2 regions of the Agathobaculum sp. Marseille-P7918 genome follow, and region 2 is predicted to be linked to the other one. Evidence: a T-box and tRNA genes for the amino acid it is inferred to sense, from the RefSeq annotation. Region 2 holds a T-box; the other holds one or more tRNA genes.

Region 1 (6,430 bases), on a different contig from region 2:
AAACAGCGCGTTTGGAGCGGCAGGGCGTACATGAAATTGTGCTGACGGGTATTGAGATTGCGTCATATGGGCGGGATTTGCAGCCCGTCGTTTCGCTGATGGACCTGCTGTGTGATTTGTTGCCGGCGCATCCGGAGGTGAGGTTCCGACTGGGGTCGCTCGACCCGCGCGTGGTGGATGCGGATTTTTGCAGCCGGTTAGCGGGTTTACCTAATCTGGCGCGGCATTTTCATCTTTCCCTACAAAGCGGTTGTGACAGTGTGCTGCAACGCATGGGGCGTAAATACACGGCGGAAGAATATTATCAGGCAGTGGAGCGGATTCGTGCGGTATTGCCGGATGCCTCCATCACCACCGATTTAATTGTAGGCTTTCCGGGAGAAACCGAGGAGGAGTTCGCAGAAACGCTGGCGTTTCTCGAGCACTGTGCGTTTGCAGCGGTGCATGTGTTCCCGTTTTCCGTGCGGGAGGGCACGCGCGCGGCAAAGCTGCCCGGGCAGCTTTGCCAGCAGGAGAAAGCGGCGCGCGCAGAGCGAGCCAAAACAGTGGCGCTGCGGCTGAGTGAAGCATATCGCCGCGGCTTTGTGGGAAAAGAATTGACCGTACTGCCCGAGCATCGCACAGGCGGTTTTTGGGCGGCGCACGGCACCTACGGTTTTCCTATATATATAGAAGAGGAGAAAAGGGTAGAAAAGAACGGGCCGGTTTCTGTGCGGTTGGAAGGGTTGCACCGCGATGGCCTGCGCGGAAAAATCCTTTAGCGGATCTGTCACCACATGAGGAGTTGCTCCATAGTATGAAGTGAAATCTTTGATAGGAGGAAATTCCTTATGTGCTCTTCTAACTCTATTTTCGGCGAGAATAACTGGTGGTGGATCATCGTTGTCATTATCCTGATCTGGATCTGCTGCGAGCAGGGCAACGGCTGTGGTTGCGGCTCGGATAACGGCTGCTGCACTTGCGGCAACAATTGCTGCTGCTGATTCAGCCACATATTCCTAAAGCGGATGTAAAGGCGGCGCGGTCTGCGGCTGCGCCGCCTTTTTCCGTGCCTGCAAAAAAATTTCAAGAAAATTATAATTACCTCTTGCAAAAAGAAGAAATTTGCGGTAGAATAAACAAGCACTGTTCGAGAGACAGTCAAAATGAGGATAAATCACTATGGAGGAATACCGATATGCTGGCAGGCGAATTTCGTAACGGCACAACTTTTGAAATGGACGGTCAGGTGCTGCAGGTCATTGAGTTTCAGCATGTAAAGCCGGGCAAGGGTGCGGCGTTTGTTCGCGTAAAGATGAAGAATGTCATCACTGGCGCGGTAACGGAGCGTTCCTTCAATCCGACGGATAAATATGAAGCGGCTTATGTAGAACGCCGCGACATGCAGTACCTTTATAACGAAGGTGATCTGTACTACTTCATGGATAATGAAACCTACGAGCAGATTCCGATTAGCAAGGATACGCTCGGCGACGATTTCCGCTTTGTGAAGGAAAACGAAAACTGCAAGGTTTGCTCTTACAAGGGCAATGTCTATGCGGTTGAGGCACCGCTCTTTGTAGAGCTGGAGATCACTGAGACCGATCCCGGTTTTAAGGGTAACACTGCGACCAACACTCTTAAGCCCGCGACTGTTGAAACAGGTGCGACCGTTCAGGTTCCGCTGTTCATTGAGCAGGGTGAGCGCATCAAGATTGACACCCGTACCGGTGAGTATCTGGAGCGCTGCAAGAAGTAAGACAATTTATCCGGACGATGAAAATCATCGTCCGAGTCATGGACATTTAGCTCAGCTGGAAGAGCATCCGCTTGACGTGCGGAAGGTCGGCGGTTCGAACCCGTCAATGTCCACCATCCAAAACCGTCCTGAAAAGGACGGTTTTTTGCTGCTTTTACTTGTTTTTACTAACATTATCAGCAATAAAGTTTTAGAACTTGCGCTGTAAATAACTGGTAATATTGCTGTATTCTATTGTTTTCTGTCGTATTGTGTGGAATAAATGTGGAAAAGATGTGGAATTGATTGGCGAAAATGATCCAGAAATGGATGACATAATTCACCGGGTCAATCCCACATTCCATGTAAATTCTGATCTGGGTGCGAATTATGCTTCTGTTCTGCCGCCGTCCAGTCCACTTTTGAGATATCCATCATGGCCAAATACAACATTTTCAGCAGGCTGTCATCGGCAGGAAACACGGATTTGGCCTTGGCTACCTTGTACAGCTGGCGGTTGAAGCCCTCAATTATGTAAACCCTCCAATGTGGTGCTTCTGCATCGCAGGATAAGAACTAATATTAAGAGGCCTGCATGTAATATAAAGTACCCGGCTTATACCCATATGGTGTAAGCCGGGTGCCGCCTTTTTATTTGATCAGGTTTTATCATCATCTTTACTTTTGCGCTCTTTTCGTATCTCAGCAATCGCAGTTGACCATCGATAAGAAAACAAAAAAAGGAATATCATGAGCAGGTATGACAATACGAACATAATGTCATTCCAAACATAATGCCGAGCGATTAGGCAAATTGCAAGAACAACAAGAGTAAATATAAATGGAATGCTCTCCAATATGGTTAAATATTTGATGCGAGAGGTCTTTTTTTGCAAAATCTTCTTCAGAGCTAAATGAAGCTTTTTCCCGATGGGAGAACGACTTATTGCGGCAGCCAATACAAAAGCGAAAAAATAAGTGTCAAAAAACAAAGATGAATCCAAAATAGTCTTAGTACGTTGCCCGGGATAATCTACTTGTATCAACGCCCTTGCGATTATAATTCCGATCATAAAATCACCAGCAACAATCAACTAAGCTCAACTCGAATACGCTAAGGCGTATCCGCTCCAATCGCTATGTGCAGAACCAGAATAAAAATTGAAAACATTTTTATGAATATAACAACAGCTGGGATTTTGAAAGTATCTTCGCGTGCAAATACCTTGAGATTCATCGAATAATCGATAATTCCTTCGAAAATCTTTTCGGTAACTTCTTGAAATACTATCTGTCCACCAACAGCGTCATCAAATGAAATACCGCAAGCAAAACACTTAAAATGATATTAACTGATATCTCCTCCGGAATCTATTGTTTCTGATGTCAGTGTAATATATATTCCACTATTTAACAATGGAATTATATCACAAAAAAATTATTTGTTTTCTGTGAAAAAGGTTGATGGTTTCTTGCTCTTGCTCATTGATGCCAAAAAGATAGATAATGGTTTGATTGCGCAATACATAGCCTTTAGGTGCCGGGGGGAGGCGATGTTTAAAGTTCCAGAAAGAATATGCTGGCATTTTTTTCACGCAAAGGTTCTGTAAATGCCGAATTTGCAGCGAATGCGGCGGTATGCAGGTTCATGGTCCGTGCATTCTTCCGTCGAGCCAGATTCTTCCTGGAAGATGTTTCTTCGGTACCAGGCTGTCTATTACCACATTCTCAATCACATCACAATCCGTTTTTCCGCATGCCAGCATCTCTTGCATCACCTTACCTGTTAAATGCGAAAAAGCCCGGCATTAGCCGGACTTTTTCGATAGGTTGAAAGCATGAAGCAGGTGGTTCATACTTTTCATTTGTGTTTTATTTCTGTAATGCGCCGGTCGCTGTAAGGGACGGATGGGAACATAAACTGGGGGTGCGTGCGGGAAATTACACAGTGCATCGGCAGAACTGTTCAAACGCTACGCAAATCGATTCCCGCGACTGGATTGCAAAGTTCTCGGTCAAAATACTGGGCAATTCCCATGAGCTTTTGCCGTACAGAAGGCAAATACTCCACATGATACAGCCTTATCCTTTCCCAATAGCATCTTTCATGGTCTTGAGGACATCTTTGGAGGAATAACGCTGACCGGTCAGCGATGCTTCTTGCTCTGCCTGTTGGAGCTTGTAATATACTTCGCTGTCAAATTTTCGCAGATCAGAAATGAGTCGGATCATTTTCATATCAATCACCTCAATCACCCTAATTGTATTTTATCATAACTATGCTAAGTGCTCAAGGTAAAAGGGTATACGTCATATCCCATTATCCAAATAGTCTATAGGCTCCCATCTTCTGTACTGCTGATATCTATACTTTATTTTAACGAAAAAACATTTATTCCTATATCGTTTCTTGTAATATTTCTTCTTTCTTTTTCGTTATGTCAAAAAAGTCCATGCGCATTTGTTAATTTGTGAAACTATGATATACTTTAAACATAGAGATATGATACTGTGGTGTTGAGGAGACAAATAAATGATTTCATTTGCATTGATAGAGGACGAGAATGGCAGAACATTTTTCGAGGATCTGTATTATAAGTATCGTCAACACATGTACATAATTGCATTTCAAATTATCAAGGATATACATTTAGCTGAAGATGTTGTTTCCGATACTTTTATAAAAATCGCTCAAAAAATAGATTTTGTTGCTTCTCTTTCTGGAAAGCGCCAACAAGATTACATTTCAATTATGGTACGCAATCAAGCAATTGATATGTATAGAAAAAAGCATAAAGTGCAAGAAGAAGCCTTCGATGAGGATAAACCCGATCTGCATCTGCAAAGTTCGGATGAAGCGCTGCTGGAACGAATTGGACATGCCTATCTGGTCGCTGCTATCGACAAACTCCCTGATCTCTATAAGGATGTACTCAAACTTCGTTGTTTATATCAGATGTCGACAGAAGAAACTGCTCAAATTTTGAGGATATCTCCTAACAGTGTAAATCAGCGTCTTTTTCGAGCCAAATCAAAATTGATGTCTATTTTGAAGGAGGAACAGTATTTCAATGAAGCAAAATGATTGGTTTGAACAATATATTTCATCTGCTCTTGACGAGTTAATTGAAACATCCGAATCTGAACTCAAAACAAAAGATGAATTAAAGGCTGATGGTGTGGAATCGCACCAGTTTTCGGCGGGATTTGAAAAAAAGATGTCTCGTGTTTGCGCGAAAAGTCGCAGAAAGGAATGGATTTCAAAGCATAAAAGAGTACTTTACAATACTGCAGCCGTTTTAATTTTGGTGATAGGCGTAAGTAGTATTACCATTGCTCAGGTTTTTGCTTCGAAAAATATTACATTTCCATTCTTTTTAAGCGTAAATGAAACGCATGCTCAGATTCTTCCAGATCCGAATGAGTCTATTCCTGTATCCGAACAATTTTCAAAATATTATCCATCATTTATTCCGGAAAACCTTGTGGTCGTAAATGTAGTAGAAGATGACACTGGTTTTGCAGTGTCATTTCAAAGCGAAGACGGGGACACACTTACATTATCTTTTTACAATAAAAAAATGGATATCGCATTTGACTCGGAAGGAAGCAATTTAGAACAGTTTACGATTAAGGGTTTTCCTGCATTAGTTTCTTATCGAGCAGACAGAACAGCTGTAATTTGGCAAGGAGACAAATTCACTTACAACCTATCTGGAACGCTTGGAGCAGAGATTTGTGTAAAAATTTTAGAAAGTGTTGATTTAGATTTATAGACATATCACCATATTTTAAATAATTTTTTGTAATATCGCCTCTTTAATTTTCGTTTATCTATATAGGGGCATTAGATAAACGAAATTAAGGAGGCTTTTTTATGAAGATTATGCGGAAGAAATTAACCAGAATTTTGGTTTCGACATTTTTAATTTTTTCGAGTGTATTTTGTGTTTCCGGTGCAATTGATACGCAATTGTTGAGATGGAGTTATATCTCAACGATTGAAGGAAATATCGACATTTCCTCTTCCGGTACGGCTACGGTATTGGCTGGCGGCAGTGCGGCAAGCAGTGATGTTAATAAAACGGTTCTAACGCTTGACTTGCAGCAATTCGTTGGTGGCAAATGGCAGACGAAAAAAGAATGGACGACTACTTCGTTTTCAAACATAATTAGGTCGGGTGAATGCAGTTGGCAGGTCGCTCATGGGTATTCTTATCAACTATATATCACATTAAAAGCCTATAATGGTACGAAGCTCTTGGAAACAGCAACACATACTGTAAGCTACGGGTACTTTCGCTAAAATGTTGTAATCGTTGCCCCAACAAATAAACAGGAGCTGATTTCATAGCGAAACCAGCTCCTTCTATATCATTCAGTTGATCGATAGACTATTTTCCCAAGATAAAACAAGAGGCCGCAAAACCAATGCATATGGTTATTAAAATGTATAAGTTTAGACGATACAACAGCAGTAAAAATAAATACTTGAATCACAGCGTCGATATTGCGTCTGCCGACTGAAATTATTGCATTACATAAACAAACTATGCAAGGTCCATTATCGCACTGCACAAAGGCGGGCCTCAGTATTCTCGATGCGGTACAATCTCAGTTTTCACTCCGGAGAGGATGTCACAAGTTCGTCAATACATTTTCTGCAAAGTGTTTTGTTTTTGAATGTAAGTAAATTTTTTGTTTCGCCACAAA
Region 2 (6,430 bases):
CATGACGCCGTCTACGCGGATGCGCTCATGAAACTGCACGAGGTAGGGCGAAGTATACAGTCCTACATGATATCCCGCCGCGCGCAGCACAGAATCCAACATGCACGCGGTCGAACCTTTGCCGTTCGTGCCCGCCAAATGCACGAATTTCAGTCCGTCCTGCGGATTGCCCAGCGCCGCGCACAAAGCGCGGATGCGGTGCAGGCCGGGCGCGCCGGAAAATCGACCGAGCGAGTGAATATAATCAACGGCGGTTTTGGGAATTGCGGTATTCATAGTAAACCCTTTCCTGAAAAACGATATGCAACATTATACCATGCCTCGCCAAAAAGAAAAAGGAGAAACCGCAGTTTCCCCCTCTTCCGTTGCTCGACTGACTCAAAGCGCAATCTCCGGTCCCATCTCGACCGCGCCGCCCGTAGCGTCCCCCGCGCCGTCCATATCGCCCGCAGAAACCGAGGGCAGCGGACAGGCAGGCGCTGCCACAGCGGAAAACGCATCATAGGGACTGTTCTTCCAGCGCTTGTTCTGCGCGGGCATCTGTACGATGCCGCCGTTTGCCGTTGTCACATCCGCGCGCATCCGCTTGGTGCGCTGCTCCTTCTGCGCACGACGCAAGCGGTTTGCCTCCTCCTGCTTTTGCTCACGCTCGGCGCGTTTTTTCTTGGCACTGAGCAGCTTTTCCGCTTGCAGACGGCTGATTTTCCGTGTCGCACGCTGCAGCAGCGTGCGCAGCGAACGAATAGCGCGCCGTGCTTTGGCTGCGTTTTCGCCGGAGGACATGGCCTCGCCCTGCAGGCTGTCAATCGTGCTGTTGATATCCGAAATCAGCATATTCACCTGCCCCACACTCGCTGCACGGGCCAAGCGATGATACTTTCCCTTGGTCGAGTAGTTGCGCGGGTTGGTGACGAAAATCGTCTTTTTCTGCTCCTTCGGTTTGTTCATCTCCGCAAACCAGTGCAGCAGCTGCCTTGCCTTCTCCATCTGCTCAGCTGCCGGAGATTTTTCGAAATACTTCCATGTCTGCGCTTTCTCCTCGCCGACATATACGCCCGTGATATCCGTGGCGCTCAGCGTGCGCAGCAGCCGCATCAGTGCGTCGCAGCCCTCGTGAAACTCCTCCGGACCCTGCGCCATTTTATCCAGAAACGCCTGATCGATCACCAGATGCTTTCCGCCGCCCAGCCCGATAGCGAGCTGCTTCAGTTCGTCTCCATCCTGCACACTGCCGGTCGCAATCTCGATGTCAGGAAAGCTGTCACGCAAGCTTTCCAGCACCTCATTGACCGCGCGCGTCCAGTCGGTCTGCTGCCAGTCGGTATCCAGCGTCACTGTATCCTGCGGCTCCGCCTGACCGGCGGCGCGATAAGTGTCCACACCGGTACTCCGAAGCTGCTGTCCTGCCGCACGATAAAGTGCCCGTATTCGCTGAATTCGTTCCACCATAATCTGTCCCTCCATCCCTTGCTGCCAATTAAATCCCTTTATATGTAAATATCCGACCAAAACGGCAAAAAAGTAATGGACAGTTTCAACAATTTTTCAACCTTTGTTTCGTATTAAATACGGGGAAGCGAAAAGCGCCGCAGGCTTTTTGCCTGCGGCGCTTGCATTTGAATTGAACCAATCAGCCCAGTGCCGCGATGGATTCCTCCAGCTTTGCGAGGTGCTCGCGCAGCTTTTCGGCCTTCTCGCGCTCGACCGCGACAACCTTCTCAGGCGCCTTGTCGACGAACTTCGGGTTACTCAGCTTTTTCATGACGAACTCGATGTCGTCCTCGACCTTAGCCTTCTCCTTTTCCAGGCGCGCGCGCTCGGCGGCGAAGTCGATGAGGTCGCCCATCGGCATATAGAGCTGCGCGTCGCCCGTGACGACCGAGGCCATCTTGGCCGCGTCCGCGGGTACTGCGTCAATCAGCTCGATGCCGGATGCATAAGCGAGTTTCGGGAAGAAGCCTTCGCCGGCAGCGAAGGTGTCCTTCTTCTCGGTCAGGATGAGCACCTTGGCCTTCTTGGACGGCGGAACGTTCATCTCGCTGCGGCGGTTGCGGATGGCGCGCACCGCGTCCATCAGTGTCTCCATCTGCGCCTCTTCAGCAGCAAAGTGCAGCTTTTCGTCGTACTCCGGCCACTGGGAAACCATGACCGAGGGGCCTTCGTGCGGCAGCGCCTGCCAGATGGTTTCGGTGATGAACGGCATGAACGGATGCAGCAGCTGCATCGCGCCGGACAGCACATAGCACAGCACCTTCTGCACATTCTCGTCGCCCGCCTGCAAACGGGTCTTGGCGATTTCGATATACCAGTCGCAGAAGTTGTCCCAGATAAAGTCGTTGAGCTTAGCGGCAGCCAGACCCAGCTCGTACTGGTCGATGTTGCGGGTGACCTCGGCAATGAGCGTATTGTATTTGGACACGATCCACTTGTCCTCGAGCGCCAGCGTCTCGGGCAGCTCGGCGGCCTTGTCCTTGCCGATGGTCAGGTTCATCTGGATAAAGCGCGACGCGTTCCAAATCTTGTTGCAGAAGTTACGCGACGCCTGCACACGCTCATCCGAGAAACGCATGTCGTTTCCGGGGCTGTTGCCGGTCGCCAGCGTGAAGCGCAGCGCGTCCGCGCCGTACTGGTCGATGATTTCCAGCGGGTCGATGCCATTGCCGAGCGACTTGGACATCTTGCGGCCCTGCGCGTCGCGCACCAGCCCGTGAATATACACGGTGTCGAACGGGGTCTGGCCCATGTGCTCGACGCCCGAGAAAATCATGCGGGCTACCCAGAAGAAAATGATATCATAGCCGGTAACCAGCGTGGAGGTCGGATAGAAGTAGTCCAGCTCGGGCGTCTTGTCCGGCCAGCCGAGCGTGGAGAACGGCCACAGTGCAGACGAGAACCAGGTATCCAGCACGTCCTCTTCCTGACGGACGTTCTTCGAGCCGCACTTGGGGCAAACGTGCACATCTTCCTTGGAGACGGTCATCTCGCCGCAGTCGTCGCAGTAGAATGCCGGGATGCGATGGCCCCACCACAGCTGACGCGAAATGCACCAGTCATGCACATTTTCCATCCAGCGCAGATAGGTCTTGGAGAAGCGGTCGGGTACAAACTTGGTCTTGCCCTCGGTGACAACGTCCATTGCGGGCTTGGCCAGCGGCGCCATCTTGACAAACCACTGTGCCGAAGTCATCGGCTCGACCGTCGTGCCGCAGCGATAGCAGGTGCCGACGTTGTGCTCGTGGTCCTCAATTTTAACCAGATAACCGCCCTCTTCGAGGTCCTTGATGACCGCCTTACGGCACTCGTAGCGGTCCATGCCCTCATACTTGCCGCCGTTTTCGTTGACGGTCGCGTCCTCGTTGAATACGAGAATCTGCTCGAGGTTGTGGCGCTGGCCCATCTCGAAGTCGTTCGGGTCGTGGCAGGGCGTGACCTTGACGCAGCCCGTACCAAACTCCATATCAACGTAATCATCGCCGAAAATCGGGATTTCACGGTTCATAATCGGCAGGATGCAGGTCTTGCCAATCAGATGCTTGTAGCGCTCGTCGTTCGGGTTGACTGCAACGCCGGTATCGCCCATGAAGGTCTCCGGGCGGGTGGTCGCCACGACCAAATCGCCCGAACCGTCCGCCAGCGGGTAGCGGATGTGCCACAGCTTGCCCGGCTGGGTCTCATATTCGACCTCCGCGTCGGAAAGCGCGGTCGTGCAGTGCGGGCACCAGTTGATGATGCGGTGGCCCTTGTAAATCAGCCCCTTGTTATACAGGTTGACAAACACCTCGCGTACCGCCTTGGAGCAACCCTCGTCCATCGTGAAGCGCTCGCGCTCCCAGTCGCAGGACGAGCCGAGCTTTTTGAGCTGGCTGATGATGCGGTCACCATACTTGTTCTTCCAGTCCCAAACGCGCTCGAGGAACTTCTCGCGGCCGAGGTCGTAACGGGTCAGGCCCTCTTCCTTGCGCAGGTTCTCTTCCACCTTAATCTGGGTGGCAATACCCGCGTGGTCGGTGCCGGGCATCCACAGCGCTTCATAGCCCTGCATGCGCTTGGTGCGGATGAGGATGTCCTGCAAAGTCTCGTCGAACGCATGGCCCATGTGCAGCTGGCCGGTCACGTTCGGGGGCGGAATGACGATGGTATAGGGTTTCTTGTCCGGGTTGACCTCGGCATGGAAAAAGCCGGAGTCGTTCCAGAAGCTGTACAGCTTGTCCTCGACCGCTTTCGGGTCGTAGGTCTTGGGCAGTTCGCTCATGGGTCTATCTCCTTTTGAATTGAATTAACGTTTTTTTGCAGCACCGACGCCGCTCTGGGGTGGCAAATATCCCTTGCTGTTTCTCCCGTCAGATGGGTGGAAGCCGTTTGGCAAAACACACTTTTGCGCGCGAAGCGCGCCCTGAAGGAGGGGGAGGTGATTCACAAGAGGCCGGGGGAACCTTGGTTCCCCCCACCTCTTGTGCGCCTGCGGCGCGTAGCCGCACGTTTCCCGCTGCCCGCGAAATACGGGCAAACAAAAAAGCACGCCGTCCGTATAGGACGAAGCGTGCTCCGTGGTACCACCTAAATTCGCGGCAAAACTGCCGCGCACTCATTGACCCGTAACGTGGGCGGGACGGGACGGCCTACTGGTTTCAGCCCTCCTGCTCCAAAGCGACCTTCTTCCTTCCCGCCGAAGGGCTTGCACCGAACCGCCCTCTCTCTTGACGCGCGGGGACAGGAATACTCCTCTTTGTCATTGCATTTTGCGTATTAACTTAATCAGTATATCCACAAAAATGGGGTTTGTCAAGATTTTTGCGCCTCAGAAATGTCAATTTGACCATGTTCTTTTTCAAAGCGGCGAATATCTTCCCGCGCAAGATACATTAAGTGTCCATTGATAGAGCGGCCTTCGTAGGACGCAACATAACGTAGCTTTTCCAGCGTTTCCTCATCCACGCGAAAACCGATGTGTTTGGACTCACCCATAATACACCTCAAAACACTTGAACTTATTTTAAGTTCACTTTAAGACTTTTATGTGGTATGATGTTGGTAGTCTACTAAAAATGTACTAAGAATATACTAACAATTTGGAGGTGTATCTCATGGATGAACTCAACTACAAGGACGCCTATCTGTATCTGGTGCGCGCGGTGGACGACCTTGTCCGCTACATGGAGCTGTCGGACGAAACCGCCGACCGCAAAACCGTCCTTTCCGGACTGCGGCAGGCGCTCTCCGGCGCGGAGGAGCGCGCCATCGACTGAAAACCCGTCCTGTAACTTGTGCTTTGCCGCCCCTCTGCTATAATGAAGGTATCAAAACACAGGGAGGCGATCGCCATGCGTCAAAAGCTCCGTTCTGTTCTCTGCCTGTTTGCTTTGCTCCTTGTTCTGCTGCCTGTTTCCGCGCGCGCCAACGGCCTGCCGACCTCGTCCATTTACATCAGCATCGCCGGGATGAACGACGGCATTGTATCTGTCGCCCTGCTCGGAAACGAGCCGTATGACAATCCCCCGCAAAATCCGCCCGAAGCGCTCACCGCCGCCCTGCCGGACGGCTGGTATGTGTGGGACTATGCACCGTACAACAGCGAGCAGGTGTTTTTATGGACCATTCCCTTTCCCTCGCCGTTCCGTGCGGCGCTGCTGCATGAGGACGGCACGGTGCTGCTGACCGGCGAGGCCGAGCGCACCCGCGCAATGCAAACCTTTACCATCAACGCACAGACCGGCGAAATCTCGACCTCACCGATTGGAATTGGCCTGCTCAAACAATTTGTCTGCACCTTTATGGTAACGCTCCTCATCGAGGCAGCGGTGCTGCTGCTGTTCCGTTTCAAGCTGTACGAAAACCTCAAGCCGTTTTTGCTGGTCAACCTTGCAACGCAGACTTTGATGACGCTTACCTATGGGCGCATTTTGCTCTCCGCCGATTGGAGACAAGCCTTTTTCTGGGCGTTTGCCGTCGAAGCGGTTATTTTCGTCGTCGAAGTGCTTGCCTATGCGCGCTTTCTGCGCGGACACACCCGCGCGCGCCGCGTGGCGTATGCCATCACCGCCAACCTTGTGAGCTTTGTCATCGGCACGCTGTTCATCACGCCGGTTTACAGCGCGCTGGCGCATTTGATGTATTAGAAGGAGGAATCGAATGACCCGCAAACGAAAATTTCTGCTTGTGCTGCTCGCCATGGCGGTGCTCGTCGCGGTGTCCGGTCTTGCGTGGCAGACCGTCGGCAAACAACAGACCATCCAGGCCGAAGTGCGCACCGCGCGCATGACGCAAATTGAAAACACCGTGCCGGACGGCATCCTGTCGGCGCAGGAGCTGCTTTCACAGCCCGTCGAGCAAGACGGCGTGAGCTTGCACCGCGCGGCCTACTATCCGCAGGCCGAGGCGCTCGTATGCTTCTTCGAAAACGAGGACCCCAACCGGGATATATACCCCGCCG

The links. A T-box is a leader RNA that pairs with one kind of tRNA and senses whether it is charged. The one in region 2 lies ahead of ACESSO_RS04810 (valine--tRNA ligase), so its partner is inferred to be a tRNA-Val.
Region 1: it has a tRNA-Val gene. The T-box ahead of ACESSO_RS04810 (valine--tRNA ligase) is inferred to sense a tRNA for this amino acid. The anticodon was not compared.

Annotation. Positions count from the first base shown of each region.
Region 1 covers NZ_CAXTXI010000001.1:389,816-396,245, reverse strand. Annotated here, with positions in the region: gene mtaB (tRNA (N(6)-L-threonylcarbamoyladenosine(37)-C(2))-methylthiotransferase MtaB) at 1-761, shown strand, start outside; gene ACESSO_RS01965 (hypothetical protein) at 831-983, shown strand; gene efp (elongation factor P) at 1,178-1,738, shown strand; tRNA gene ACESSO_RS01955 (tRNA-Val) at 1,779-1,854, shown strand; partial or broken gene ACESSO_RS01950 (IS256 family transposase) at 2,083-2,248, opposite strand; gene ACESSO_RS01945 (hypothetical protein) at 2,377-2,811, opposite strand; gene ACESSO_RS01940 (hypothetical protein) at 3,294-3,551, shown strand; gene ACESSO_RS01935 (hypothetical protein) at 3,800-3,955, opposite strand; gene ACESSO_RS01930 (RNA polymerase sigma factor) at 4,251-4,802, shown strand; gene ACESSO_RS01925 (DUF4367 domain-containing protein) at 4,789-5,493, shown strand; gene ACESSO_RS01920 (hypothetical protein) at 5,595-6,023, shown strand; gene ACESSO_RS01915 (AbrB/MazE/SpoVT family DNA-binding domain-containing protein) at 6,339-6,430, opposite strand, start outside.
Region 2 covers NZ_CAXTXI010000002.1:291,447-297,876, forward strand. Annotated here, with positions in the region: gene ACESSO_RS04800 (folylpolyglutamate synthase/dihydrofolate synthase family protein) at 1-276, opposite strand, end outside; gene ACESSO_RS04805 (hypothetical protein) at 379-1,449, opposite strand; gene ACESSO_RS04810 (valine--tRNA ligase) at 1,631-4,252, opposite strand; T-box leader at 4,527-4,742, opposite strand; gene ACESSO_RS04815 (Arc family DNA-binding protein) at 4,783-4,965, opposite strand; gene ACESSO_RS04820 (hypothetical protein) at 5,085-5,246, shown strand; gene ACESSO_RS04825 (hypothetical protein) at 5,322-6,116, shown strand; gene ACESSO_RS04830 (hypothetical protein) at 6,130-6,430, shown strand, end outside.